Regions from separate parts of the Kutzneria kofuensis genome, predicted to be linked through region 1. Evidence: riboswitches for the same ligand, from Rfam matches in the RefSeq annotation. Region 1 holds a riboswitch; the other holds the start of a gene.

Evidence for each region. Region 1 has a riboswitch for thiamine pyrophosphate ahead of thiO (glycine oxidase ThiO). Riboswitches for the same ligand answer to the same signal wherever they lie in the genome.
Region 2: another riboswitch for thiamine pyrophosphate. It lies ahead of BJ998_RS14380 (thiamine ABC transporter substrate-binding protein); the one in region 1 lies ahead of thiO (glycine oxidase ThiO).

The regions. Positions count from the first base shown of each region.
Region 1 is NZ_JACHIR010000001.1:3,654,427-3,669,122, forward strand. It holds gene BJ998_RS16715 (MarR family winged helix-turn-helix transcriptional regulator) at 1-160, opposite strand, end outside; gene BJ998_RS16720 (thiazole synthase) at 211-966, opposite strand; gene thiS (sulfur carrier protein ThiS) at 969-1,169, opposite strand; gene thiO (glycine oxidase ThiO) at 1,171-2,274, opposite strand; TPP riboswitch at 2,270-2,379, opposite strand; gene thiE (thiamine phosphate synthase) at 2,396-3,049, shown strand; gene BJ998_RS16740 (S1 family peptidase) at 3,214-4,197, opposite strand; gene BJ998_RS16745 (hypothetical protein) at 4,831-5,490, opposite strand; gene BJ998_RS16750 (MFS transporter) at 5,577-7,103, opposite strand; gene BJ998_RS16755 (IlvD/Edd family dehydratase) at 7,246-8,964, shown strand; gene BJ998_RS16760 (GntR family transcriptional regulator) at 8,974-9,738, opposite strand; gene BJ998_RS16765 (extracellular solute-binding protein) at 10,007-11,263, shown strand; gene BJ998_RS16770 (carbohydrate ABC transporter permease) at 11,268-12,263, shown strand; gene BJ998_RS16775 (carbohydrate ABC transporter permease) at 12,265-13,089, shown strand; gene BJ998_RS16780 (SIS domain-containing protein) at 13,172-14,224, shown strand; gene nagA (N-acetylglucosamine-6-phosphate deacetylase) at 14,326-14,696, opposite strand, start outside.
Region 2 is NZ_JACHIR010000001.1:3,166,963-3,181,658, forward strand. It holds gene BJ998_RS14370 (ABC transporter ATP-binding protein) at 1-201, opposite strand, end outside; gene BJ998_RS14375 (ABC transporter permease) at 201-1,778, opposite strand; gene BJ998_RS14380 (thiamine ABC transporter substrate-binding protein) at 1,754-2,755, opposite strand; TPP riboswitch at 2,829-2,941, opposite strand; gene BJ998_RS14385 (4a-hydroxytetrahydrobiopterin dehydratase) at 2,987-3,292, shown strand; gene BJ998_RS14390 (YflT domain-containing protein) at 3,277-3,762, opposite strand; gene BJ998_RS14395 (hypothetical protein) at 4,036-4,260, shown strand; gene BJ998_RS14400 (GNAT family N-acetyltransferase) at 4,308-4,799, opposite strand; gene ychF (redox-regulated ATPase YchF) at 4,881-5,960, opposite strand; gene BJ998_RS14410 (DNA-3-methyladenine glycosylase 2 family protein) at 5,984-7,519, shown strand; gene BJ998_RS14415 (methylated-DNA--[protein]-cysteine S-methyltransferase) at 7,516-8,022, shown strand; gene BJ998_RS14420 (AAA family ATPase) at 8,019-10,940, opposite strand; gene BJ998_RS14425 (exonuclease SbcCD subunit D) at 10,937-12,061, opposite strand; gene BJ998_RS14430 (DNA recombination protein RmuC) at 12,184-13,155, shown strand; gene BJ998_RS14435 (DUF6542 domain-containing protein) at 13,275-14,135, shown strand; gene BJ998_RS14440 (4-hydroxy-3-methylbut-2-enyl diphosphate reductase) at 14,203-14,696, opposite strand, start outside.

The DNA.
Region 1 (14,696 bases):
CGCCCAGCCGCATCGGACCCTTGTACGCCAGCGTGGCCAGGGCCGAGATCGAGCCCTGGCCCAGGCCGGGCGACCCGCTGCGGCGCAGGATCCGGGACAGCCGGCCGACCGCCAGGTACAGCCGCGTGGTCTCGTCGACCGTAGCCGTCGTCGTCGACATCGCCACGACACTCACTCCTCAGGTAGGTGGCACCTACCGTTCATGATGACTCAGCGCGCCGGGCTGGACGCCTGTGCCCAGAAGCGTTGCGGGATTCTCCCGGCAAGTAGGGCCGAACGGCCGGCCTCCACTGCGCCACGCATGGCCGCCGCCATCCGCTCGGGGTCCTGGGCCCTGGTGACGGCCGTCGCCAGCAGCACCGCCGAACAGCCCAGCTCCATGGCCTGCGCGGCGTCCGAGGCGGTGCCGATGCCGGCGTCCAGGATCACCGGCACCGAGGCCCGGGACACGATCAGCTCGATGTTGTGCGGGTTGCGGATGCCCAGGCCGGTGCCGATCGGCGAGCCCAGCGGCATCACGGCGGCGCAGCCGACCTCCTCCAGCCGCAGCGCCAGCACCGGATCGTCGTTGGTGTACGGCAGCACCACGAAGCCGTCGTCGACCAGCTGCTGCGCGGCGTCGAGCAGCTCGACGGAGTCCGGCAGCAGCGTGCGGTCGTCGGCGACGACCTCCAGCTTCACCCAGTTCGTCTCCAGCGCCTCGCGGGCCAGCCGGGCCGTGAGCACCGCCTCCGCGGCGGTGCGGCAGCCGGCCGTGTTGGGCAGCGGTTCGATTCCCAGGCGGCGCAACAGGTCCAGCACGCCGGTGCCGCCGACGGCGTCCATCCGCCGCATGGCGACGGTGGTCAGCTCGGTGCCGGCGGCCAGCAGCGCTCGTTCCAGCACGGCCAGGTTGGCCGCGCCACCGGTGCCCATGATCAGCCGCGAGCCGAACTCGCGGTCGGCGATGACCAAAGGATCGTCCACGTTCAGCCTCCCTGCACGGCGGTGAGCACCTCGACCGAGCCGCCGGGCGGCAGCACCGTGCCGGCCCAGTCGGCACGCCGCACGACCTCGCCGTCCACAGCCACCGCGATGCCCCGCGGCGGGGCGTCGATGGCGGCGAGCGCGTCCGCGACGGTGGCCCCGTCGGCGAGTTCGCGCTCGGTCCCGTTGACCACGACCAGCAATTCAGCCTCCCCCGTTCGTGACGGCGAGCAGTCGGCCCGGGTCGGCGGCGCGCGCCGGCTCCGGGGGTTCACGGCCGGCGAGCAGGTCGACCACCGCCTCGGCGGTGATCGGGGCGAGCAGGATGCCGTTGCGGTGGTGGCCGGTCGCGGCCAGCACGCCCGGCTCCAGCCAGCCCAGCACCGGCAGGTTGTCGGGGCTGCCGGGGCGCAGTCCGGCGGCGCACTCCAGGACCGCGTACTCGCCGATGCCCGGCAGCACGCGCTCGGCGTCGCGCAGCAGGTCCCGGACGCCGCCGACGGTCACCTCGGTGTCGAAGCCCGCCTCGTACTGGGTGGCGCCCAGCACCAGGCCGCGGCCGTCCCTCGGCACCAGGTAGACCTGTCGGCCTTCGACCAGTGCTCGGACGGTTCGCGTCGGCGGGTCCAGGGCCCCGTCGCGGGCCTTGAGCCGCAGCACCTCGCCCTTGACCGGCCGGACGACCTTCGCCAGCCCGTTGTAGAGGCCGCCGCTCCAAGCACCCGCGGCCAGCACGACAACGTCGCACTCGACCGTGGATCCGTTGGCCAGAGCCACTTCGCCGGCGCTGACGCTGGTCGCGGCGACCGCGATCGGCTGCGTGCCGGCCTCCACCGCCGCCTTGCGCAACGACGAGAGCAGCACCCTGTTGTCCACGGCCAGGTCCCCGGGCACCAACAGTCCACTTCGGACGGACGTGCCGAGCGACGGCTCCAGCCGGCGGACCTCCCGCGCGGTCACCCGCGTGACCTCGCGGCCGAGCTTGGCCAGGAAGTCCGCCACTCCGTCAAGTTCCGCCCGGTCCGCGCCGTCGACGGCGACGACCAGCGTCCCCTCCGTGCGCAGGCCGCCGTTCTTGTCCAATCTGGCGGCAAAATCCGGCCAGCGGTCCAGCGACGCGCTGCCCAGCGCCAGCACGTGCTCCTCGCCCGGCCACGCCTCCGTGACCGGCGCGAGCATGCCGCCCGCCACCCAGGACGCGCCCGAACCCGGCGCGGCATCGATCAACTGCACCTGGTGGCCCGCCACGGCGGCCGCCCACGCGACCGACAGACCGACGACCCCACCACCGACAACGGCGACCTTCAAGACACATCACGCTCCCTGCGCCGGCATGACCCGGATCAGGTTCGACGGTCGGGGCTGGTAAGCCCCCTCTCAGCCCGGTTCCTCCAGGCTCCCGTGCGGACCGGGTTCTACCGTAGCACCCGTGCCAGGACTGGATGGAGAACAGATCAGGAAGCGGCTCGCCGACGCACGGCTCTACCTGTGCACCGACGCCCGCACCGGGACCGGCGATCTCGCCGAGTTCGCCGACGCCGCCCTCGCCGGCGGCGTCGACATCGTGCAGCTGCGGGACAAGGGCATGGAGGCTCGGTTCGAGCTCGCCGCCCTGGAGGTGCTCGCCGAGGCCTGCGCCCGCCACGGCGCGTTGCTCGCCGTCAACGACCGGGCCGACGTGGCCGTGGCCGCCGGGGCCGACGTGCTGCACCTCGGCCAGGACGACCTGCCCGTGCCGCTGGCCCGCCGCATCGCCGGCGACGACATCGCCATCGGCCGGTCCACCCACGACGTCGCGCAGGCCGACGCCGCCGCGGTGGAGGCGGGCGTGGACTACTTCTGCACCGGCCCGTGCTGGCCGACGCCGACCAAGCCCAGCCGGCCGGCGCCGGGGCTGGATCTGGTGCGCCACGTGAAGTCGGAACGGCCCTGGTTCGCCATCGGCGGCATCGACCTGCCCCGGCTGGACGAGGTGCTGGCGGCCGGTGCGCGGCGGATCGTGGTCGTCCGGGCCATCACGGCCGCCGAGGACCCACGGGCCGCGGCTGAGGCCTTGAAGGCTCGCCTGCTTTCCGCCACGTGAGTGGCTCACTTCGCCTTTTCGGCCACCTGAGCCACTCAGGTGGCCCCTGGATGCGAAATGAGCCACTCACGTGGAGCAAAAGCGCCCCGGCGGCCGGCGTTGCAGGGAGGGGTGCCGGCCGCCGGGGCGGGTTGGTGGGCTTGCAGGGGGAGCCCACCTGGGAATCAGCTCGTGACGAGCCGTAGTCCGTAGGCGCTCAGCGCCGGGTTCACCGGGCTGAAGTACGTGGTGCCGCCGTGCGTGCAGTCGCCGGAGCCGCCGGAGGTGACGCCCTGGGCCTGGTTGCCGCTGATCCAGGCGCCACCGGAGTCGCCGGGCTCGGCGCAGACGTTGGTCTTGGTCAGGCCGGTGACCGTGCCCTCGGCGTAGACCACGGTCTGGTTCTTGGCCTGGATGGTGCCGCAGTGCCAGCCGGTGGTGGAGCCGGAGCGGCAGACCGCCGCGCCGACGGCCGCCTCGGCGGAGCCCTTGACCGCCACGGCGCCGCCGCCGTCGGCCACGGTGCCGGACAGCGTCCACTGGCCGCTGGTGACGTCGACCCGGCCGTAGTCGCCGCCGGAGCCGAAGTGGCTGCCGTTGATCCGACCGAGTGAAACTTGGTTGTACCCGGATGCAGTACCGCCGCCGGCCGTGCAGTGCCCGGCGGTGACGAAGTGCTTGGCGCCGGAAGCGTCGGTCGCGCTGAATCCGACCGAGCACCGGAAGTTCGATCCGTACCACGCGTCACCGCCGCGAACGGCGTACAGCGGCCGCGGCCGGGCGGCCACGGTCTCCTCGCGGGCGGCCGCGCCGGCCGTCGCCACGAAGGCCTCGGTGGCCGGCGAACGGTCCAGGACCTGAACCACGACCTGATCGGTCGGCAGGTCGACGTACCACCCGACGACCCCCGCGGGCACCGGCTTGTGCCGCAGTCCGTCGGCGACGGCGCTCAGCTGCGCGTCCGTACGGGTGACAACCCTTGCCTCAACGCCCGCCGCGCGCACCCGCGGCACAAATGTGACGTCAGTCACCGCGACCACGGCCTGGTCGGCCGCCGCGTCGAACCAGGAGCCGGCGAAGATCGGCCCGAGCAGTGTGCGCAGGGTTGCGACCTGGGCATCGGCGCGATCCTGCCGGGCGAACAGACCTATCGCCCGTGCGGGTGACAACCCCAGATCACGCTGCAGCGCGCTCGCTACATCGGGTGATATGACCACACCATTCGTGGACGTATCGACAGAGACGGGCGCAGAAGTCGCCGCTGCCGGTACGCTGACAGTAGCGGCGAGGCCAAGGGACAACAGGGCAGCGCCGGTGATCCGAGCCGCACGAGTGCGGTTCATCAGACGTCTCCCTCATCTTCGGATGCGGGGACTCGGGAGTGGCGGTTGCAGGGACCCCTTCCCGAGCCTTTCAGGGGGACGGGCGGTGGGGCGGCGGCAGGGGTCGCCCCACCTTCCCCCCACCTCTGACTCTTCGAGTCCCGGTGGTCGCCGCCACTGCCGCCAAATTCGCCTCCCCCAGTGCCGAACCCGTTGGGGCACGCCGCCGAATGACCTTCGGCGGAGAGTCCGATCGGGCGCAAAGCGTGTCACATGATCCGACCGCGTGGGTACGACGCGTAGCGGTTAACACTTGACGTTTAGGTAACGCCCCGCAGAAATCGTGTTCCATACCGCCGGCCGCGATCCGTTGCCCGTCCGTACGCCGCCGTGACCGTTCGGCCGATCGGCATCGCCCGTGCTACCCGAACCGGTGGCAGCCGGCTTGGCCCCTGGCGAGCAGCGCCGCCAGGGGGCTAGTCAGTTCACGCCCGGCGGCGGCCCGCCGCTGGTGCCGGTCGGCTGCTGCGAGGTCGTCGTGGTGGTCGTCGACGTGCTCGTGCCGGTGGACGAGCTCGTTGTCGACGACGGTGGCGTTGTGCTGGACGTGGTCGTCGGCGTGCTGGTCGACGTCGTCGTCGAGGACGTGGTGGGCGGCGGTGTGCTGGTCGGATGCGGCGTGCTGCTCTGGGCCGGCTGCCCGAACAGGGCGCCGACGGTGGTGCGGTTGCCGTTGCCGGAGGTGGCCTGGCCGCCGAGCAGCTCCACGGTCGTCAGCACGCCCATGCCCAGCACGAAGGCGACCACGACGGCGGCGGCCACCATCGGCCACCGGCGCTTGCCGGGCTCCTCCTTGGGCGGTGCGACCTTCAGCCGCACGGTCTCGGCGTCGTGCGACGCCCCGACCGGCGGCTGCTCCTGCCTGATCCGGGTCGTCACCCGCTCCCGCGCGGCCTGGATGGAACGCTCGTACATGGCCGTGCCCACGGTGCCGACCACGCTGGCCAGCCCGGCGCCGGTCACGGTGCCCGCGACTCCCAGTTTCGACCCCAGTACGGCCGCCGTCACGGACGCCAGCGCGCCCGCCGCGACCTGCGTCGGCTTGATGTCGAGCCGAATCGTGCTCTTCTCCTTGCTCATCGCTCCCAATCCCCTACCGCACTACCAACGCACAAGACGTGGCGCGCACTCCCGGGGTTGGGCGATCGTGAGCACGAACACCCCGTTCAGTCCACTGTGGACGAATGGTGCGGCACCACGTGCGTCGGCGGTCCCTCCACACCGCAGTGCAGGCAATCCCCCGGATGCGGGGAATCCTCGACAACCGCGGGCGTCGGCGGCTCACCCAGAACCCGGTTGTCCACCCAGAAAGCGATCAAACCCCCGAGCACCGCCGCGATCGCGCAGATCAGCAGCGCCATCTGCCAGCCGGCGGTCAGCGCCGCCGGATCGGCGTACTTCTCGCCGGTGATGCCGGCCGCCGCGGGCAGCACGGCCACCGCGAGCAGCGACCCCGTCCGCGCCACCGCGTTGTTCACGCCGGAGGCCACGCCCGCGTGCCGGTCGGGGGCGGCGGCCAGCACCGTCGCCGTCACCGGTGCGACGGCGATCACCAGGCCGAGGCCGAACACCACGACACCCGGCAGCACGCCGGTCAGATACGAGGAGCCGGGCACGGCCCAGCGCAACATCAGCATGCCGACGCCGACCAGGATCGGGCCGACGATCAGCTGCAGCCGCGGGCCGATGCGCTGGGCCAGCTTCCCGGACTGCGCGGAGCCGAGCAGCATGATCACCGTGATCGGCAGCCCGGCCAGGCCGGCCAGCACCGGCGGGTAGTTCATGGACACCTGCAGCTGCATCACCATCAGCATCATCACGCCGCCGAGGGCCGCGTAGAGCAGGAACGTCAGCAGGTTGGACACGGTGAACGTGCGGTTGGCGAACAGGTCCGGCGGCACGAGCGGGTCCCGCTGCCGCAGCTGGAGCACGCAGAACCCGGCCAGCGACAGCACGCCGACCACCGTCGCGACCAGCACGATCGGGTCGGTCACGCCGCGTGACGGCCCCTCCACCAGCGCACCGGTGACGCCGGCCAGGCCCAGCGCGCACAGGACCGTGCCGAGCACCTCCGGGTGGCCCTTCATCTCCGGATCCCGCGATTCCGGCACGTAACGCCGGCACAGGTAGATGCACAGCACCGCCACGGGCACGTTGACCAGGAACGCCAGCCGCCACGACCAGGCCTGGATGAGCAGGCCGCCCACCAGCGGCCCGACCGCCGTGGCCACGCCGCCCAGGCCCGACCACGCGCCGATGGCCCGGGCCCGGTCGTCGTGCGCGAAGGCCGACTGCAGGATCGCCAGCGAGCCCGGGGTCAGCAGCGCCCCGCCGATGCCCTGGAGCACCCGTGCGGCCACCAGCACCCCGGTGGTGGGCGCGACACCGCAGAGGACCGACGCCAGGCCGAACCAGACCACTCCGATCTCGAACACGCGGCGCCGGCCGTAGCGGTCACCGAGCGAGCCGGCGACGAGGATCAGCGACGCCAGCGACAGCAGGTAGCCGTCCAGCACCCACTGCAACCCCGTCACCGACGCGGTGAAGTCGGCGCCGATCTTGGGCAGGGCGATGTTGACGATCGTGCCGTCCAGCATCGCCATGCCGGAACCGCAGACGGTGGCGGCGAGCACGCCGCGGGCCTGCGGACTGCCCCAGTGCACGCCGCTCGACACATTGCCCGTGGTGGTCATGGCAGCACGGTGCTCCCGCCGCCCCGGGCGACGCAAGCCGAGGTGGAACGAGGCACGACTTCGTGTCACTTCTGCCGGGAAATCCACGCCTTCGCTCGGATCGAGCTTCCCAGCCGGCCCCGGGTGTGGCTAGGTTCCGCCAATGGCCGAAACGCGCTCACTCCGCAGTCACGGCTGGTTCGCCGACCAGGGTGTGCTGGGCTTCACCCACCGGTCCTGGCTGCGCAACCAGGGCCATCCCGACCACGCCTTCGACGGGCGGCCGGTGATCGGCATCTGCCAGACCGCCAGCGATCTCACGCCGTGCAACGCGCACCTGCGGGAGATCGCCGAGCACGTGAAGCGGGGCGTGTACGAGGCCGGCGGGCTGCCGATGGAGTTCCCGGTCACCTCGCTCGGCGAGGTCCTGATGCGGCCGACCACGATGCTCTTCCGCAACCTGGTCTCGATGGACGTCGAGGAGACGCTGCGGGCCAACCCGCTGGACGGCGTGGTGCTGCTGACCGGCTGCGACAAGACCACGCCCGCGCTGCTGATGGGCGCGGCCAGCGTGGACCTGCCGACGATGGTGGTCGGCGGCGGCCCGATGCTCAACGGCCGGTTCCGCGGCAAGCAGCTGGGCTCCGGCACCGATGTCTGGCGGTTCGCGGACGCCCGTCGCACCGGCGCGATGTCGCAGGCCGACATGAACGCCGCCGAGGCGTGCATGTCCCGGTCGGCCGGGCACTGCAACACCATGGGCACGGCGTCCACGATGGGCTGCTGGGCGGAGTCGATGGGGCTGTCGCTGCCCGGCATGGCCGCGCTGCCGGCGGTGGACTCGCGCCGTCGGGCGATGGCGCACGTGAGCGGCATCCGGGCCGTGCAGCTGGTGCGTGAGGACGTGCGGATGTCCTCGATCGTCACCCGACAGGCGCTGGAGAACGCGGTCGTGGTGAACGCGGCGATCGGCGGCTCCAGCAACTTCGCGGTGCATCTTCTGGCCCTGGCCGGGCGGCTCGGCATTTCTTTCGGCCTGGACGACCTGGACCGGCTGGGCCGATCGGTGCCGCTGCTGGTGGACCTGATGCCGGCGGGCCGGTTCCTGATGGAGGACTTCTGCTACGCCGGCGGCCTGCCCGCGGTGCTGCGCGAGCTCGGCGACCTGCTGCTGCATCCGGACGCGGTCACCGTGACCGGCGCCACGATCGCGGAGAACGTGGCCGACGCCGAGGTGTTCGACCGCGAGGTGATCCGGACCGCGGTCGATCCACTGCGGACGGACGCCGGACTGGCCGTGCTGCGCGGCAATCTCGCGCCGGACGGAGCGGTCATCAAGCCCGCCGCCGCGTCACCGTCGCTGCTGCGGCACGTCGGCCGCGCGGTGGTGTTCCACGGCGTCGAGGATCTGCACGCCCGCATCGATACTGTCGAATGCGACCGGGACAGCGTGTTCGTGCTGACCGGCGTCGGCCCCCGCGGCTTCCCCGGCATGCCGGAGGTGGGCAACTTCGGGCTGCCGCGCCGGCTGCTCGAGTCCGGTGTGGACGACGCCGTGCGCATCTCCGACGGCCGGATGAGCGGCACCGCGTTCGGCACGGTGGTGCTGCACGTGGCGCCGGAGTCCGCCGTCGGCGGCCCGCTGGCGCTGGTCCGCGACGGCGACGTGATCGAGCTGGACGTCGAGGCCCGGCGGTTGCACCTGGCCGTGGACGACGCCGAGCTCGCGGCCCGCAGGGCCGCGTGGACGCCGCCGCCCCGCGCCGCCGAGCGCGGGTGGGTGCGGCTCTACGTCGACCACGTCGGCCAGGCCGACCGCGGCGCCGACCTGGACTTCCTCGTCGGCGGCTCGGGCGCTCCGGTGCCGCCCGGCAACCACTGATGAACCCGGTCAGTCGTGCGGCCGGTTCAGCGTGGCCACGAACTTGTACCGGTCGCCGCGGTAGACCGAGCGCACCCACTCCACCGGGTTGCCCTCGGTGTCGAACGAGTGCCGGGACAGCAGCAGCATCGGCAGGCCGATGTCGGCGCCGAGCAGCTCCGCCTCCTCGGGCGTGGCCAGCGCGGTCTCGATGGTCTCCTCGGCGTGGCCCATCTCCACCCCGAACCGCTCGCGCAGCACCTGGTAGAGCGAGCCGCCGGAGCTGACGTACCGCCGCAGGCCGCGGAAGCGGCCCAGCGCCAGGTGCGTGGTCTCCAGCGCCATCGGCTCGCCGTCGGCCAGCCGCAGCCGGTGCAGCCGCAGCACCTTCGCACCGGCGCGCACGCCGAGGTAGCGGGCCAGCTCCGCGTCGGCCGCGTCCTCGGAGGCCTCCAGCAGCCGGGACGAGGGCTGCCGGCCCTGCGCCCGCATGTCCTCTGTGTACGAGCTGAGCTGCAACCGCTGCGCCACCTTGGGTTCGGCGGCGAACGTTCCCTTGCCCTGCACGCGCAGCAGCCGGCCCTCGACGGTCAGCTCGGCAAGCGCTTGCCGAACGGTGGTGCGTGAGACGTCGAAGTCCGCCGCGAGCGAGCGTTCCGTCGGTATCGGCGACCCCGGCGGCATGGACCGCAGGAGGTCGAGCAGATGCCGCTTGAGCCCCCAGTACTTGGGCTCACGCTGCGCACGCGATCGCAACCCGGCGTCGTTGCCGCCGGCCGGCGAGGTTTCGAGCATGGCCTCCTCCTAAGCTCCGCCCACTCCCCAGCGAACAGGATGCCTTGTCAACCGCTGGCTGCGCGATCACACCCCCGGTCATTCGTCGGATGACTTTGCAACGGTCTCGCAACGACCTTGACATCGAGTGTGGCACGGCACACCCTTTTTCCTCATTGGTCTACACCAAATTGGTCTGCACCAGATAGGACCAGACAAGCTCGTCCGGCAGGTGAGCCGGGGTGGAAGGGCGGAGACTGTGCTCCCTCAGAGTGGGCTGCGTAGAAAGATGATCGTGGCGGCGGTGGGCGTCGCGGCGGTGTCGATGGTCGCAGCCGGTTGCGGCGGCGGTGGTTCCAGCAGTGGCAGTGGCGGCGACAAGACCCTGACGGTCTGGCTGATGAGCGGCTCCGCTCCGGACGCCACCGTCGCGGCGATCAACAAGGACTTCGAGGCCGCGCATCCGGGCGTCAAGGTCAAGTACGAGGTCCAGCAGTGGAACGGCATCGGGCAGAAGCTGACCACGGCGCTGACCAGCGGCGGCCCGGACGTCATCGAGCTGGGCAACACCCAGGTCGCGCAGTACAGCTCGCAGGGCACCCTGCTCGACGTCAGCGACGCCACCAACGACCTGAACGGCAGCCAGTGGCTGTCGGCGCTCAAGGACGAGGGCGCGTGGGGCGGCAAGCAGTACGGCATTCCGTTCTACGCCGCCAACCGCGTCGTCATCTACCGCACCGACCTGTTCCAGCAGGCCGGCATCACCGCGCCGCCCACCTCGAACGACGAGTGGCTGGCCGACCTGACCAAGCTCAAGGGTGTGCAGGGCGTCGACCCGCTCTACCTGCCGGGCCAGGACTGGTACGTGTGGCTGTCCTTCCTCTGGGACCAGGGCGGTGAGCTGGCCACCAGCAGCGGCGACACCTGGAAGTCGGCGATCAACTCCGCCGCCGGCAAGGCGGCCTTCGACTTCTACAAGAAGCTCGTGGACACCTCCGGCACGTCCGCGCCCAAGGACGCCGACGAGGCCACCCCGCAGCAGTCCGACGTGGTCGCCAAGGGCAACACCGCCAGCTTCATCGGCTTCGGCTACGAGCTGGCCGCGGTGGAGAAGGCCAACCCGGCCCTGAAGGGCAAGTTCGGCGCCTTCCCGATCCCGTCCAAGACCGCGGGCCAGACCGCGCCGGTCTTCCTGGGCGGCTCCGACCTGGCCATCCCGGGCAACACCAAGAACGCCGACCTGGCCAAGGACTGGCTGAAGCTGGAGACCAGCGCCAAGTACCAGTCGCAGCTGGCCGCCAACGGCGTCGTGCCGGGCACCTCGACCGACACCAGCGCGCTGGACAGCACCACCACCGGCAAGGCGATGGCGGCGGGCGCCAAGAACGGCAAGGGCACCCCGGTCACCCCGAAGTGGGCCGCGGTCGAGGCCGACAACCCGATCAAGGCCGCGCTGACCGCGTACCTGACCGGTCAGAAGAGCCTGGACCAGGCGGTCTCCGACGCCGACGCCGCGATCACCAAGACGCTCGGCAGCGCGAGCTGATCTGGTGTCGGTGACGACGAAGGCCGCGGTGCCGGCGGGGACCACCCCGCCGGCACCGCGTTCCACTGTCTCGGACGGTGAGTCGGGCATCGGCACGTTCGTGCGCCGGCTGTTCAGCCAGCGCGCGCTGCCGTACCTGCTCCTGCTGCCGGCGACCGCGACCATCCTGGTGATGCTCGGCTGGCCGGTGGTGTCCGTGGTCCTGACCAGCTTCCGCAAGCTCGACCTGGGCGAGCTGTTTCAGGGCAAGATCGTCTGGAACGGCCTGGACAACTACCGGGTCATCCTGACCGACCCGCAGTTCTGGCAGATCACCCTGCGCACCGTGCTGTTCACCGCGGCCTGCGTGATCTGCACCGTCGGCGGCGGCCTGCTCGTGGCGCTGCTGATGAAGCACGTGCACGGCTGGGTGCGGGTGGTGCTGCAGCTGGCCCTGGTGCTGGCGTGGGCGATGCCGATCCTGGCCGCGACCACCGTGTTCCAGTGGATGTTCGACCAGAACTACGGGATCCTGAACAAGACGCTGGTCGAGCTGGGTTTCACCGGCTTCCACCACTACTCGTGGTTCCAGACCGGACTGAGCACGATGACGGTGATCGTCATCCTGATCACCTGGCAGGGCATCCCGTTCGTGGCCTTCACCCTGTACGCCGGCGTGCTGGGAGTGCCGGCGGACCTGTACGAGGCAGCGGGCCTGGACGGCGCGTCCAACTGGCAGACCTTCCGCTCGGTCACCTGGACCGCGCTGCGGCCGCTGGTCAACGTGGTGACGTTCCTGTCCCTGCTGTGGGACTTCAAGGTGTTCACCCAGGTGTGGGCCATCCGCCAGGGCGGCCCCGACGGCGGCAGCCAGACGCTGCCCACGCTGCAGTACCTCAAGGGCATCGCCACCAGTCACTTCGGCGCGGCCGCCGCGGTGAGCGTGATCATGATCCTGGCGCTCGTCGTGCTCACCGCCCAGAACCTGCGGCTGATGCTGCGCACCGAGGAGGTGGACTGACATGGGGCGGACCAAGAAGCGACTGGCGTCGGTGGTCGGCCTGCTGGTCGCGGCCGTCTTCGCGTTCCCGATCTACTGGATGGTCACCACCGCGCTCAAGCCCGCCAACCAGCTGCTGTCCGACGACTACGACCTGGTCCCGCTCGGGGTCACGTTCCAGCACTTCATCGACGGCGTCAGCAAGAAGGGCTTCCTGAACTCGCTGGAGAACAGCCTGATCGTCGCGCTGGTCGCGGTGGCCTTCGCGCTCGTGGCCGGCCTGCTCGCGGCGGTGCCGCTGGCCCGGTTGAAGTTCCGTGGACGCAAGGGCTTCCTGCTGCTGGTGCTGGTGGCGCAGATGGCGCCGTTCGAGGCGCTGCTCATCCCGATGTTCCTGATGATCCGCTCGTTCGACCTGCTCAACGTCCTGCCCGGCCTGATCCTGGTCTACTTCGCGGCCGCCCTGCCGTTCACCGCGTGGACGCTGCGCGGCTTCGTCAAGGGCATCCCGGTGGACCTGGAAGAGGCCGCCATGGTCGACGGCTGCGGCCGGTGGGCGGCGTTCCGCCGGGTCACGCTGCCGTTGCTGGGCCCCGGCCTGGTCGCCACCTCGGTGTTCAGCTTCGTCACCGCGTGGAACGAGTTCCTGTACGCGCTGACGTTCCTGCAGGACACCAGCAACGTCACGCTGCCGGTGTGGCTGTCCAGCTTCGTCTCGGTGTTCGGCGTGGACTGGGGCGGCGCGATGGCAGCGTCGACGGTGTTCACCGTGCCGGTGCTGATCTTCTTCCTGGTCGTGCAGCGCAACCTCGTGTCGGGGGTGACGGCCGGCGCGGTCAAGGGCTGAGCCCAGGACCGTCGATGGACTACCGTCAGGAGCACGTCGGACCTGGGACCGCCGCCACAGGACCCAGAGATTGAGGAGCACGATGACCCGCCAGACCGAGCCTTCGGCCGGGCAGCACATGAGTGCCGAGGTCGCCTCGCAACCCAAGATCTTCGCGGACCTCGTCGCGCGGCGCGGCGAGATCGCGGAGATCGCGGCGCAGGTGTCCGCGCGGCGACCCCGGTTCGCCCTGCTGGCCGCGCGCGGTTCCAGCGACCACGCCGCGCTGTACGCCAAGTACCTCATCGAGGTGCTGCTGCAGCTGCCCGCCGGGCTGGTGTCGCCGTCCACGACCACCTTGTACGGCGCCCAGCCCGACCTCACCGACGTGCTGCTGATCTCCGTCAGCCAGAGCGGTGGCTCCCCCGACCTGCTGGAGGTCACCGAGTCGGCCCGGGCCCGCGGCGCCCTCACCGTCGCCGTCACGAACACGCCCGACTCGCCGCTCAACAACGCCGCCGAGCTGTCCGTCGACGTCGGCGCCGGTCCCGAGCTGGCCGTCGCCGCCACCAAGACGTACTCGGCCACCCTGTTGGCCCTCTACCTGCTCATCGACGCCGTCCGCGGCGGCTCCGGCGAACACGCCGCGGCGCTGGGCGAGCTGGCCCAGCAGACCCTGGACGAGTCCGCCGCCGCCGTGCAGGAGGCCGTGCAGCGGTTCCGGTTCGTCGACCGGGTGCTCACCACCGGTCGGGGCTACTCGTCGGCCACCGCCGCCGAGGCCGCCCTCAAGCTGGCCGAGACCAGCTACCTGTCGGCTCGTTCCTACAGCGGCGCCGACCTGCTGCACGGTCCCGTCGCCGCCGTCGACGCCGAGACCGGCGTGCTGGCCGTCACCAGCGCCGGCAAGGGCGGCGCGGCCATGAGCGAGGTTCTCGACGTCATCCACTCGCGTGGCGCCGACGTCTTCGCCGTGGGCTCCGCCGCCTCCCGTGTGTCGGCGGCACTGCGGATCCCCGTCGCCGAGACCGCCGAGGAGGTCGCCCCCGTGCTGGAGGTCCTCCCCATCCAGCGCCTCGCCCTGGGCCTGTCGCTGGCTCGCGGCGGCGACCCCGACAGCCCCCGCGGCCTCAACAAGGTGACCAAGACCCGCTGAGCACAAGGCGAGTCACGCTCTCAGGCACCCCGAATGTAGGTCTCAGGCAGCTCTGCCTGAGACCTACATTCGGTGGGTCCCAGAGCGTGACTCGCGGGGGTTCAGGTGCCGGCGGTGGCTAGTTCGGCGTAGTCGTCGATCTCGGCGTCGAAGACGACCTCGCCGTCGACCCAGACCTTGCGGGGGCGGAGGTCGTCGTCCCACCACACCAGGTCGGCCACGGCGCCGGGGGCGATGCGACCGAGCCACTTCTCGCCGATGACGTCGGCGGGAGTGCGGGTGGCGGCGATGAGAGCGTCCCGTTCGGACACTCCAAGGGAGACGATGTTGCGGACGGCGCGATCCAGAGTCAGCGCGCTGCCGGCGATGGTGCCGTCGGGCGAACGCGGCACGCCGGCCTCGGTGAGCAGGACGTCGGCGCCGCCGAGACGGTACCGGCCGGGCGGCATGCCGGCGGCGGCGACGGCGTCGG
Region 2 (14,696 bases), 490 kb from region 1:
GGCCAGATCGACGCCGTCCCAACGAATCGTGCCGGCGGCGGGCCGCTCCAGACCGGCGACGGCCCGAAGCAGCGTCGACTTGCCGCAGCCGGACGGACCGAGCAGCGCGACAACTTCGCCGTCGGCGACACTGAGGTCCACATCGGACACGGCGGCGATCGCGCCGTAGCGCACGGACAAGCCCTGCAGTTCCAGTGCCATCAGAACTCCCCAACCGCCGGCGTCAACCGCTCGATCAGCACGACGGCGAGCACGGTGACCAGCATCAACACCACGCACGCCGCGTACGCCATCTCGTTGTTCAGCTCGCCCGGCCGGGCGATGAGCCGCGCGATCGCCACCGGCAGCGTCGGCGCGTCCGGCCGCGCCAGGAAACTCGTCGCGCCGAACTCACCCAGCGCGACCACGTATCCGAAGCCGGCCGCGGCGATCAGCGACCGCCAGGCCAACGCCAGGTCGACCTCGCGCCACACGCGGAACGGCCCGGCGCCGAGCGTGCCGGCGGCCTGCCGCAGCCGCTCGTCGATCGCCCGCAGCACCGGCAACACCGTCCGCACGATCAGCGGCGTGATCACCAGGGCCTGCGCGAACGGCACGAGCAGCGGCGATGTGCGCAGGTCGAAGGGCAGATCGCCGAGCGTGACGAGGTAGCCGAAGCCGACCGTCACCGCCGACACGCCCAGCGGCAGCATCAGCGCCAGGTCCAGCGTCTCGCCCAGCACCGCACGTCCTCGACGGAGCTGCGACAGCACGACGGCCGCCGTCACGCCCAGCAGCATCGCAAGGATGGTGGCGTCGGTCGCCGCACGGATCGAGTTCCACGCCGCGTCCCAGGCCGAAACCTCCAGCGTGCCGGAATCGCCGGTGCCCGCCAACGCCCGCCAACCGTCCATTGTGGTCAGTGACCGGGCGACAAGGCCGACGATCGGCACCAGCAGCGCGATCACCACGACCAGCGCCGCGCCGACCACGATCCATTCGCCGCCGACCGGCCGCCGTGCCGTCTCCAGGCGACCCCGCAGCTTCAACGCCGTCTCACGGCGTCGACGCGCGAACGCGCCGATCAGCAGCACCGCGATCACCGCGACCACCTGCAGGATCGACAACGCCGCCGCGCCGGGCAGGTCGAACAGGTCGACCGTGCGGAGGTAGATCTCCGTCTCCAACGTCCGGTAGCGCGCCCCGCCGAGCATCAGAACAACGCCGAAACTGGTGGCACAGAACAGAAACACGACCGCGGCAGCCGACCCGATCGCGGGCGCGATCGCCGGCAGCACCACCGACGTGAACGCCCGCCACCGTGACGCGCCCAGCGCCCGAGCCGCCTCCTCGGCCCGCCGATCCGTGTGCGCCCACAGCCCGCCGACCGTCCGCGCGACGACCGCGACGTTGAAGAACGCGTTGGCCAGCACGATCGACAGGACGCCACCGTCCGGCAGCAGGGCCCGAAACGCCAGGCCCACCACCACCGTGGGCAGCACGAACGGCACCAGGATCAGCGTGCGCACCAGGCCCACACCCGGCAGTTCGCAGCGCGCCATGACGTACGCGAGCGGCATGCCCGCGAGCACCGCCACCAGCGTCGCCGCGGCCGCCTGGCCGAGCGTGAACGCGACGAGCCGCCAGGTCTCGCCGCTGGCCAGCACGTCCGCCGCGCCGCTGCCGCCGAGCCCGATACCCACGATCGACACCACCGGCCAGGCGAAGAACAGGCCAAGGAAACCGATCGGGACCAGCGCCAGCAGCGGCAGAACTAGCCTTGCAGCAGCGTTCGGCACTGCTGAACCCACTTCTCCCGGTTGGCGTCCACCTGGTCCGCCGGCAGCTGCGCCGGCGCGTCCGGCAGCGGCGCCGCCGTCTTCCAGGCAGCCGGCAGCGACACGCCGGACCGGGACGGGTAGACGTACATGCTGCCCGGCACCTGCTCCTGGAACTTCTGCGAGATCAGGAAGTCCAGGACCTTCTTGGCGTCATCCGGGTTCTTCGCGCCGGCCAGCACGCCCGCGTACTCGACCTGGCGGTAGCAGGTGTTCAGCAGGGCCTTGGTGCGCGGCTTGCCGTCGTCACCGATCTCGTCGGCGGGCGAGGAGGCGTAGGACACCACGATCGGGCGCGGCCCCTTGCCCGAGGAGCCGGAGAAGTCCTGGCTGTACGCCTCGTCCCAGCCCGAGTCGACCTTGACGTCGTTCGCCTTGAGCTTAGACCAGTAGTCCGGCCAGTTGTCCGCGCCGAACTGCTTGATCGTGCCCAGCAGGAACGCCAGGCCCGGCGAGGAGGTGGACGGGTCCTCCACCACGGTCTGGCCCTTGTACTTCGGGTCGGTGAGATCGGCATAACCGGACGGCGCCGGCCGGTTGTGCGCCGCGTACCAGCCCGTGTCCACGTTCAGGCAGACGTCGCCGACGTCGATCGCCGTCAGCCGGTGCGAGTCGTCGAACTGGTACCGCTGCGGGCCCTGGCTCGCGTCAGGGCTGGTGTACGGGGCGAAGACGCCCGCCGACACCGCCCGGGAGGCGAACGTGCTGTCCACTCCGTACGCGATGTCGCCGATCGGGTTGGCCTTCGTCAGCACCAGCTTGTTGGTCAGCGCGCCCGCGTCGCCGTTCATGCTGACCTTGACCGTGATGCCGGAGGTCTTCTGGAAGTCCGCCCACAGGGTCTTGTCGACCGCCCACGAGTCGTGGGTCACCAGCGTGACCGTGTGCTGGCTCGGGGCCTGTTCACCGCCGCCGACCAGCGAACAACCCGCCACCATCGTGGCCGTCAGCGCCAGCGCGGCCAGCCGTGCCGTCCGGGTCAAGTTCTCCTCCAGGTGACCTCGTCGCGCGAGGTCGCCCGTAGTGCCTCCCTCCACCGGCATGATCCGGATCAGGTGCTTACGGTCGAGAGCTCGCCCGCTCTCCTCTCAGCCCGGCGACACCGGACTCCCGTGGCTCACCCGGAGCTTACGCTGCGTTCCGGCGTGGTCGGGACCACCATGGACGGCATGGCGGAATTGCTCACGGACGATCAGGTGACCGAGGCGCTGGGGCGGCTGGCCCAGTGGCGGCAGGACGGCGATGCGATCATCCGCATCGTGGAACTGGGCAGCTTCCCGGAGGCGATCCAGGCGGTGAACCGGATCGCCGAGATCGCGGAGAACGACAACCACCACCCCGACATCGACATCCGGTGGCGGACCCTGACGTTCCGGTGCAGCACGCACAGCGCCGGCGGCATCACGGCGTTGGACGTGACGCTCGCCGGCGAGATCGACGGGGTGCTGGAGCTGCTCGGTCAGCCGAGCGAGTAGAGCAGGTTGCGGCCCGCCTCCGCGTTGCGCGGCTGGCACAGCACGTCGTAGCGGCGGGCCACCAGCTGGCTCTGCGACACGAAGTCGCGCTTGCCCCGGGTCGAGGCGTAGCTGATCGCCGCGAAGATCATGCTGGAGCCCACGCCGCCGACCAGGCCGATGACGATCGGCAGCCAACCGCCGCCGATCGTGAACAGCGACAGCAGGATGCCGACGAACAGTCCGAACCAGGCGCCCGAGGCCGCCGCCGCGCCGAGCACGCGGCCCCAGCTCAGCCTGCCCGCGACGCGTTCGACCAGCATCGGCTCCACGCCGACGATGGTGATGTCCTGCACCGGGAAGTCCCGGTCGGCGAGGAAGTCGACCGCCCGCTGCGCCTGCTCGTAGGTGTCGTAGGAGCCGATCGGCCAGCCGGTGGGCGGGGTGGGCAGCGCGGACGCCGCCGGGTTGTTGGCGAATGCAGTGGTCATGATGGCCCTCCTTGTCGGCCTTACACCCCCTTTAACGTCGAGCCCACCTCGGTTCGTGCCGGCCGGCGGAAGTCCACAGGGGAATCTCAGGTTGTGACCTGGGCTACCCGGCGACGATCACCGATGCCCACCCGCGCCATCCACCTGTCCGCGCCCACGCGCCATCCAGCGGTCCCCACCCGCGGCATCGGTTTGTTGTGACGTCGGCTACCCGGGCAACGATCACCCCTTCCCGTGCGTCGTTCGTAGTGAAGCCGTACAAGGGGATTCGAAGTGATCAAGTTCTGTCGCACCGCGGCCGCCAGCGCCGCCGCCGTCGTTCTCGCCGTGCTGTTCGCCGTGCAGGCCCAGGCCGCGTCGCCCAGCCCCCAGGTCGCCGCCCAGTCCCAGCAGGGCGACGGCGACCTGATCTTCGCCGGCGCCGCCGGCCTGCTCATCCTCGCCGCCGCCTTCGGCGTGATCATCTACGCCGCGCGGCACCGCAACACCGAGAACTGACGCCGTACCAACACGAAGGGGCCGCTGCATCCGCAGCGGCCCCTTTGTCATGCCGACAGGTCCAGCCACATCACATGCAGGCCGACCAGTCCGTGGTCGGGATGGTCGAAGGCCTCGGGGACAGTGCCGATGGTCCGGAAGCCGAGCGAGTGCCAGAGACCGACCGCGGTGCTGTTGGTCTCCACGACCGCGTTGAACTGGATGCTGCGGTAGCCGGCCGAGCGCACCCACTCGATCACGTGAAGGCCGAGGTTGCGTCCAACACCCCGGCCACGGTGACGGGGATCGACCATGAAGCTGGCGGTCGCGACGTGAGACCCACGGCCCGGACGGTTGGGCCCCATCTTGGCGCTGCCGAGGATGTCGTCGCCGTCGACGGCGACGACCGTGCGCCCCGGCGGCGTCTCCATCCACCAGCCACGCGCCTCGTCGAGGCTGAGGCCGTCGGGAAAGGCATAGGTCTTGTCCTCGGCGACGATCTCGGCGAAGAACGGATAGATCAGCGGCCAGTCGCCGTCCCCGGCGTCACGGATGAGCACCCGCGAACCGTAAACGCGACCGCCGGGACCTTCCACCCATATACGCCCCGGTGAACGCGACCCGCTGGCCGCCGACGACGGTCAGACGTTGAAGCGGAACTCCACGACGTCGCCGTCGGCCATGACGTAGTCCTTGCCCTCCATCCGGGCCTTGCCGGCGGCGCGGGCGGCGGCGACGGAGCCGGTCGCTACGAGGTCGTCGTAGGAGATGACCTCGGCCTTGATGAAGCCGCGTTCGAAGTCGGTGTGGATGACGCCGGCGGCCTGCGGGGCGGTGGCGCCCTGCGGGATGGTCCAGGCGCGGGACTCCTTGGGACCGGCGGTGAGGTAGGTCTGCAGGCCGAGGGTGTGGAAGCCGGCGCGGGCCAGGGCGTCGAGGCCGGGCTCGTGCTGGCCGATGGACTCCAGCAGCTCCCGGGCGGACTCGGCGTCGAGCTCGATGAGCTCGGACTCGACCTTGGCGTCGAGGAACACGGCGTCGGCGGGCGCGACGAGCTCGCGCAGCTCCTTGAGCCGGGCCTCGTCGGTGAGGATGGTCTCGTCGGCGTTGAAGACGTACAGGAACGGCTTGCCGGTGAGCAGGTTGAGCTCCCGCAGCAGCGACACGTCGACGTCGGCCTGCGCCTGGAACAGGGTCCGGCCGCCGTCGAGGATCTCCTTGGCCTTGGCGGCGGCCTCGAAGGCGGGCCGGCGGTCCTTGTGCGTCCGCCCCTCCTTCTCCAGCCGCGGCAGCGCCTTCTCCAGGGTCTGCAGGTCGGCCAGGATCAGCTCGGTGTTGATCGTCTCGATGTCGGACGACGGGTCGACCCGGCCGTCGACGTGCACCACGTCGGGGTCGTCGAACACGCGGATGACCTGGCAGATGGCGTTGGCCTCGCGGATGTTGGCGAGGAACTTGTTGCCCAGCCCGGCACCCTCGGAGGCGCCCTTGACGATGCCGGCGATGTCGACGAACGACACGGTGGCCGGCACGATCTTCTCCGAGTGGAAGATCTCGGCGAGCTTGTCCAGCCGCGGGTCGGGCAGCGCGACGACGCCCACGTTGGGCTCGATGGTGGCGAACGGGTAGTTCGCGGCGAGCACGTCGTTGCGGGTCAGCGCGTTGAACAGGGTCGACTTGCCGACGTTGGGCAGACCGACGATGCCGAGGGTGAGACTCACGACGGAGCAGTCTACGCGGCTCGATGCTGGTGTCCGAAAACCGCCAGCCATCGCCCGTGGACGCTGGCAGCATTCATACCGTGCTCATCGATCCGGAACGCGCCTACCGCGCCGTCGCCTCCCGCGACGCGCGGTTCGACGGCCACTTCATCACCGCGGTGCGCACGACCGGCATCTACTGCCGGCCGTCCTGCCCCGCGGTGCGCCCGAAGCGGGAGAACGTCGAGTTCTACCTGACGGCGGCGGCCGCCCAGGCCGGCGGCTACCGGGCGTGCCGGCGCTGCCTGCCGGACGCGGTCCCGGGCTCGCCGGACTGGAACGTGCGCGCCGACCTGGCGGCCCGCTCGATGCGGCTGATCGCGGACGGCGTCGTCGAGCGCGACGGCGTGCCGGGACTGGCCCGCCGCCTCGGCTACTCGGAGCGCCACCTGACCAGGGTCCTGACGGCCGAGCTCGGCGCCCCGCCGCTGGCGCTGGCCCGGGCCCACCGGGCGCACTCGGCCCGGCTGCTGATCGAGAGCACCGACCTCCCGTTCTCGGACGTGGCGTTCGCGGCCGGCTTCGCCAGCATCCGCCAGTTCAACGACACCGTACGGGCGGTGTTCGCCGTCACCCCGTCGCAGCTGCGGGAGGGCGCGGCCAGGCGCAAGCACCACGAGTCGGTGCCGGGCACCATCTCGCTGCGCCTGCCGTTCCGGCCGCCGATGGACGCGACCGGCATGCTCGCGTTCCTCGCCTCCCGGGCCATCCCGGGCGTCGAGGAGGCGACCGAGGACAGCTACGCCCGCACGCTCCGGCTGTCGCACGGCAGCGCGACCGTCCGACTGACGCCGACACCGCAGCACATCGACTGCACGCTGCGGCTGACCGACCTCCGCGACCTGGGCAGCGCGGTGACCCGCGTGCGCCGCCTGTTCGACCTCGACGCGGACCCGGTGGCCTGCGACGAGCTGCTCGCGGCGGACCCGAACCTGGCGCCGTCGGTGTCGAAGACGCCGGGCATCCGTCTGCCGGGTGCGGTCGACGGCCCCGAGATCGTGCTGCGGGCACTGCTCGGCCAGCAGGTGACGGTGGCGGCGGCACGCACCGCCGTCGCCCGGCTCACCGAGCAGCTCGGCGAGCCGCTGGAAACCCCGGACGGCACGCTGACCAGGCTGTTCCCCACCCCCGAGGCGATCGCCAAGGAGGGCGCCGCGGTGCTCACCGGCCCACGCCGTCGCATCGACACGGTGCTGTCCACCTGCGCGGCGCTGGCCGACGGCACGCTGACCGTCGACGTCGGCCGCGACCCGGAGGAACTGCGCGCCGAACTCGAAGCCCTGCCCGGCATCGGGCCGTGGACCGCCGGCTACGTGCTGATGCGCGTGCTCGGCGCGCCCGATGTCCTGCTCACCACGGACGTTGCCCTGCTCAAGGGCGCGGCCAACCTCGGCCTGCCCGCAGACCCGGACGGTCTGGCGGCACGCGGCCGGGCCTGGCGGCCCTGGCGCTCGTACGCCGGCATGCACCTGTGGCGGGCCGCCCAGTCGACGACACCGATTCCCAGGAGTTCGAAGTGACCACCGCGTACTCGTCCACCGTGGACACCCCGATCGGACCGTTCACCACAGTCGTCAACGACCAGGACGTCGTGCTGGCCTCGGGCTGGACCGCCGACCTCGGCGACCTGCTGCCGCAGGTCCAGCCGTCGCTGCGGCCGACCGAGGTCGAGCAGCGGGCCGAGCTGGGCCACATCACCAAGGCCGTCCGCGACTACCACGCGGGCGAGCTGCTGGTGATCGACGACATCGAGGTGCTGCAGCGGTCCGGCGAGTTCCGCGAGCACGCCTGGCGCGTGCTGCGCACCGTCCCGGCCGGCAAGCCGGTCACCTATCGGCAGTACGCCGAGCTGGCCGGTCGCCCGGCCGCGGTCCGGGCTGCCGCGGGAGCCTGCGCGTACAACGCCGCGACACTGTTCGTGCCCTGCCACCGCGTCCTGCGCACCGACGGTTCGATCGGCGGGTTCCGCTGGGGCGCCGAGGTCAAGCGCTGGCTGCTCGACCACGAGGAGAAGGCTGCCTAAGCGACCACCTCCAATCGCGAGCCGGCGCGGGCCTTGCGCACCCGCAGCCGGGTCGGGATCCGCTGTCGCAACTCCTCGACGTGCGAGACCAGCCCCACGACGCGGCCACCGGCACGCAGCTCGTCGAGGGTGTCCATGACCATGTCGAGGCTCTCCGGGTCGAGGGTGCCGAAGCCCTCATCGACGAAGAGCGTGTCCAGCAGCGCCCCGCCGGTCTCGGCGGCGACGACGTCGGCCAGGCCCAGCGCGAGCGCGAGCGACGCGAGGAAGGACTCGCCGCCGGACAGCGTCTTCGCCGGCCGGATCCGGCCGGTGTAGTCGTCGAGCACGTCCAGCCCGAGGCCGCCCCGGGTGCCGCGCGGGCCGGCGGCGTCGGAGTGCACGAACTCGTAGCGGCCCTGGCTCATCCGGCGCAGCCGGCGCGAAGCGGCGATGGCGACCTCCTCCAGCCGGGCGGCCAGCACGTACGACCGCAGCGACATGCCACGGGCGTTCTGGCCACGCCCGATGACGACGTCGGTCAGGGCGTCCAACTCGTCGTACTTGGCCAGCACCGGGGCGAGCGAGGCCCACACCGAGCGCAGCCGGGCGCCCTGCTCGGCCAGCTCGGTTCGCCGCTGCTGGGCCGAACGCAGCGCCGCGACGGCGACCTCCAGGGCCTCACGCGCCTGCGCCGCCTCGGCTTCGACCGTTGCGACGTCGACCTCGGTGGTCGGGTCCACACCGGCCAGCTCGGGCTCGGCGAGCACTCCCCGCGCCGAGTCCTCGACCGCTTGCACCTGCTCAAGCTGCCGCTCCAGGGCGGCGATGGCCTGGTCGGACCGCGCGGCGTCGATCGCCGCCGGCACGTCGTCGAACCCGGCCGCCGTGGCCGCCCGGGCGACGGCTTCCCGTTGTGCGGCAAGCCTTTTCTCCACTCCGACGGCCTCGTCCCTCGCGTTGGCGACGAACTCGACGATGTCGGCGACGGTGAGCAGGTGCTCGCGCCGGGCGGCGACGTCCGGGAACTCGCCGCGAGCGAGCCGCACGCGTTCGGTGCGCTCGTCGACGTTCTCCCGCAGCGAGGCCAGCTCGGCGACGACGACCGCGAACTCCCGCTCGGCCTCGGCGTGCCGCTCGGTCTGCCGCCGCGTCTCGTCCTCCAGCCGGCTCACCTCGGCGACCAGCCGGTCGACCCACGCGGCGACCGTGCGCAGCTCGTCCCGCTCGTCGGTGAGCATCTTCAGGTCGGCCTTCAGCGACTCGGGGTCCTTGCCGGCCAACCGATCCCGGAGCGTCAGGCACTCCTGTTCGGCGGTCCGCAGCCGCGCGGCGGCCTGTTCCCGGCGCTGCTTCGCCTCCTGCTCGGCCCGCTGCGCGGCGGCGTCCTGCTCCCGGGTGACCGAGCCGTCGGCGGCACGGGCCGGCACGGGGTGCTCGGTCGAGCCGCATACCGGGCAGTGCTGGCCGGGAACGAGCCCGGCGGCCAGTTCGGACGCCATGCCGTCCAGGCGGCGCTGCCTGATGTCCAGGAACCGGTCGTAGGCCGCCTGATGCTCGTCGACGGCCTTGCGGTCGCCGGCGATGGCCCGCTCCAGCGCGCGTTCCAACGCCGGCAGCCGGTCCGCGTCGACGGCGATCTCGGACAGCTGCCGCCACTGCTCCTCGACGGCGTCCAGCCGCGTCCGGGCGTCCCGGGCCTTGTCGAGGCGTTGCCGAGCGATGCTCAGCTGGTCCGGCAGCTGGGTGAGAACGCCGCCGAGCTGCCGGATGCCGACGGCGAGCTCCTCGCGGCGCTTCTCCTGCTGCCGGATCCGTCGCTGATCGGCCGCCAACTGCTCGGCCTCGGCGACGAACTGCCGGAGCGTTCCCGCTTCCTCACGAAGACGGCCCGCCTGACCACGGGGATCGTCCTCCAACACGACCGGGCCGAGCCGTCGGACACCGGCACGCTCCCGGTCCCGCACCTGAGTCAGTTCCTGCTCGATCTGCCGCTCGGTCTGGTGCGCGGCCTTGACGCCGACGGCCCGTCGGGCGGCCGCCAGCTCGGCTCGCCAGGCGGCGCGTTCCTCGGTCGGCAGGCCCGCGAGCTGCTCGGTCGCCCGGCGCACGCGGCGCACCCGATCGGCCAGCGCACGTCGCTGCGCCAGCTCGGCGTCCGCCTGCCGGGCGCGTTCCCGGCTCGCGGACTCGGTTGCCTCTGCCACGGACACCATCGTGGCGACCCGGTCCGACAATTCCGCGAGCCACTGCTCGTCGGCCTCGTCGGGCATCTGCTCGCCGGCCGCCTGCGCGGTGCGGGCGACCTGTTCGCGTACCTGCTGGCGATGCTGCTCGACCTTGCGGCCGGCCAGCTGGCGGCGGTCGCGGAACCACTGCTCGACGTCGTGGAAGCGCTGCGTGCCGAACAGCTTCTCCAGCAGCTTCTCCCGTTCGGACGTGTCCGAACGCAGGAAGCGGGCGAATTCTCCCTGTGGCAGCAGCACAACCTGGAAGAACTGCTCCGCGGTCATGCCGAGCAGCCGCTCCACGGTGCGAGCGACCTCGTCATTGCGGGTAATGCCTTCGGCGTCGGAACTCAGCCACGTCAGCGAGACCATCGCCTTCTGGGTGGTGAAGCCGCCGCCGCGGCGCTTGGGCCGGTCGTACTCCGGGCTGCGGACCAGTCGAAACCGTTGACCCTGAACGGAAAGCTCCAGTAAGACCTCGGTCGGCAGGTCCGGGTCGGCGTTGTCGTACCGCAGCCGCTTGACGTCACCGCGCGCGCCGGGAACCCGACCGAACAGGGCGAACGCCACGGCGTCGAGCAGCGTCGTCTTGCCGGCGCCGGTCTCCCCGTGCAGCAGGAAAAGGCCGTCGGCGCCGAGCTGGTCGAAGTCCACCGCCTCGCGGCCCGCGTAGGGGCCGAAGGCGCACAACTCCAAGCGGTGCAACCTCATTCCGTCTCCACCTCCCGGAAAGCCTGCTCCAGCAACGACGATTCCGACGCGGTCGGCGCGCTGCCCCGGACGTCGTGCACGAAGCCGGCGGCGATCTGGTGATCGCTGCGGCCGCGCACGGCGTCGGCGTAGCGCAGTTCGGCCGCGGCCCGGCCGCCGTCGGGACGCCACTCGGCGTGCACGGCGTACGGGAACCGCTCCTGCAACTTGCGTTGCAGGTCAAGGGGTCGAACCTCGTCGGTCACCGCGACCGACAGGAAGCACTCTTCCAGATCGGCGTGCCGAGGGTCGGAGAGAAGATCGTCGAGACGGCCGCTGAGGGTGGCCAGCCGGCGCGGAACAGGCAGCTCGACCTGCGTGACAGCATGCAGTCCGTAGCTGTCAATGTCGACCAGCAGGACCTGCTTGCGGTGTCGCGCCTCGGAGAAGGAGTAGGCCAGCGGGCTGCCCGAGTAGCGCAGGTTCTCGGCCAGCTTCTGCGCACCGTGCAGGTGGCCGAGGGCGACGTAGTCGACGCCGTCGAAGACCGCGCCGGGCACGTGGTCGATGCCGCCGACGCGAATGGAGCGTTCGGACTCGCAGGATTCGCCGCCCGTCACGAAGGCGTGGGCGAGAACCATGGTGCCAAGGCCGCTTCTGTTGCGTAAATCGGCACGAACTCGGCGCATCGCTTCACCCAGCACGGCCGCGTGACCGCGGCCGTCGACGCCGAGCGCGTGACGCGAGGGTTCCGGGTCCAGATAGGGCAGCCCGTAGAACGCGACGTCGTCGAGCACAACCGGCGTGTCCAGCGCGGACAGCTTCGTCCTGAGGTGCAGGCCACCCGCGGCGGCGAACGCGCCGAACACGCCGATGCGTTGGGCGGAGTCGTGGTTCCCGGGTGTGATCACGATGCGGGCCCCGGCCTCCCGGATCGCCGACAGCACACGCGCGCAGGTGTCGATGGACTCGGCGGACGGAACCGCGCGGTCGTACAGATCGCCGGCCACCACGACGACGTCCACCCGCTCGCGCTCGACCAGGGATGCCAGCCCGGTGAGGACCGTTTCCTGGTCGGCGAGCAGGTCGCGGCCGTGGAAGGTACGGCCCACGTGCCAGTCGGAGGTGTGCAGGACCCGCATGGCACCTCAAGCTAAGCCCCGGCACCGACAACCTCCGGTAGGCCGCTCGGCGAGTCTCGAAGGTGTGACCGAAGTCCTCGGGCGGCGACAACTCTGTCGGAGGGCAGTGGCACTGTGGGGTCGTGAGTTCCGAAGTGATCAGCACCGCGGCGATCGTGCTGGCCCTGCTGCTGGCCGGCGGCCTGGTGCTGCTGTGGCGGATGTACCAGGACAGCGTGCGTCGGACCGACGCCGCGTTCGCCGCGGTGGAGGCCGAACGCGCCCGGTTCGACCGGCAGCAGGCGACGCTGCGCCGGTACGAGGTGGCGTTCTCCTCGATCACCGGAAGGGGTGAACTCGGCGAACAGGTGCTCGTCGAGACGGCCCGCACCCTCGGGCTCCGGGAGGGCCTGCACTTCACGTTGCAGACGGATCTGGCCGGCGGCGGCACGATCCGCCCGGACCTGGTGCTCGCGGTCGGCGGCGGCCGGCAGGTGCCGGTGGACGCGAAGATGAGCATGGTCGTCTGGGCCGAGGCGATGGAGACCGACGACGCCGACGAGCGGGCCGACGCCCTGCGGGTGCACGTGCGCAACATCCGGTCCCGGGCGGCGGAGCTGGCGGGCAAGGGCTATGCCCGCTGGGCGGACGCCATCTACGGCACGGTGATGTTCGTGCCCTCGGACGCGGCGGTGGTCGCGGCCCTGGACACCGACCCCGACCTGCTGCGATGGCTGCTGGACCGGCGGGTGTTCCTGTGCGGCCCGACCGGGTTCGCGGTGCTGGCGTCGGCGGCGCTGTTCGCGGCGACGGAGCGTGCCATCGCCGCGGACGTGGAGCAGGTACGCAGCCAGGCCGCGGTGGCACACCGGGCGGCGAACACGGCGATCGACTCCGTCAACCTGTCCAGCACGCATCTGCAGCGCTTCCTGTCCGCTCGGCGGCGCGAGCTGGACGCGCTGGAGGGGTTCCGGGGTGCGGTGCAGCCGCTGACCGACGCGGCCGGCAGCCCGACGCCGCTGGCGACCGTGCGCCGTGCGGATGAGGTCACGGCCGGTCCGTTTACCCCGATGGCCGAGCCGCTTCACAGTGAGCAAACAGCGGACGGAGGGTGATCAACTGACGGTTTTGCCCGCTCAACGGGGCACTCCCCGCAGCCCGTAGGGGTGACTGCCGGGCGTTCTCACGGAGCGTTCACAAGCTTCGCGACACAAACGGGCTACCGTGTCGTCTCGTGACCGCCACGCGCGATCGCCGAAGCGATCTTGACACCGAGCCGCGGACCTCCTCGTGGGGGGACTCACCCGCCTTCGGCTCACGGGCCATGCCCTGGTGGGGCGCGGTGCTGACGGCGCTCGCCCTCACCGTGGTCGGCGCGCTGTTCGACGAGCTGACGAACAAGACCCTGGGGCTGCCGTTCCAGGTCCTGTACACGCTCGGCTGCGTGTTGGCCGTGACCTTCGTGCGGCGGCGCAGCCTGTTCGGGCCGATGGTGCAGCCGCCGCTGATCATGATCATCGTGGCCGGCCTCGTGCTCACGCTGTTCGCCGGCGGCGCGAGCGGCGGTGTCACGGCCAAGGCCATCGCGATCGCCCCGCCGTTGATCGGCAACTTCCCGGTGATGGCCATCGCCACCGTGCTGACCGTGGTGATCGGCGCGATCCGGCTGATCCTGCAGCGCAAGCCGCGGCTCGACGAGGACGAGGACTTCCCGCCCGCGGTCAGGTCCGTGCGCCGGGAGCCGCAGGGCCGTGAGGACCGCGAACCGGTCGGGCGTGACCGCGAGCCGCCGCGTCGCGAGCCGGCCCCGCGGCCGGCCGGTGGACGCTCGCGGCCGGCACCGCCGCCGCCCGCGCGTGACCGGGAGAGGGTGGATCGCGACCGGCAGCAGCCTCCGCCTCCGCCGCGGCAGGTGCCGCCGGGCCGGGGTGGCAATCCCGGGCGTCCCGCTCCTGGTGCCGGCGGCCAGCGCGGCGTGCCGCCTCGTCCGGCCGCACCGGGCCGTGGCGGCGGTGGCCGTCCCGGCGGTGGCGGGCAGGGCCGCCCGCCGCAGCCCCCGCCGCGCCGGCCTCGTCGTCCCGACGACGAATACTGAGACATGACACGAAGGGGCCCTTCGTCGCACCAACTGCGACGAAGGGCCCCTTCGTGTCAGCTGAGGATCAGCGCACGAGGTCCTTGCGGAGCTCGCGGGGCAGCTGGAAGGCAATCTTCTCGTTGGCGGTGGTGACCTCTTCCACGTCGCCCCAACCGCGCTCGGCGAGGTAGGCCAGCACCTCGTGGACGAGGATGTCCGGCACGGAAGCGCCGCTGGTCACACCGACCGTGCGGACGCCGTCCAGCCACTCCTCCTGGATCTCCTTGGCGTAGTCGATCAGGTACGAGGCCTGCGCGCCGTGCTGCAGCGCGACCTCGACCAGCCGCTTGGAGTTGGACGAGTTCTGCGACCCGACGACGATCACCAGGTCGCACTCCGGGGCCATCGCCTTCACCGCGACCTGGCGGTTCTGGGTGGCGTAGCAGATGTCGTCGCTCGGCGGCGCCTGCAGATCCGGGAAGCGCTGCTTGAGCTGCTCGACGCGGACCATGGTCTCGTCGACCGACAGCGTCGTCTGGGACAGCCAGATGACCTTGGACGGGTCGCGGACCTCGACCT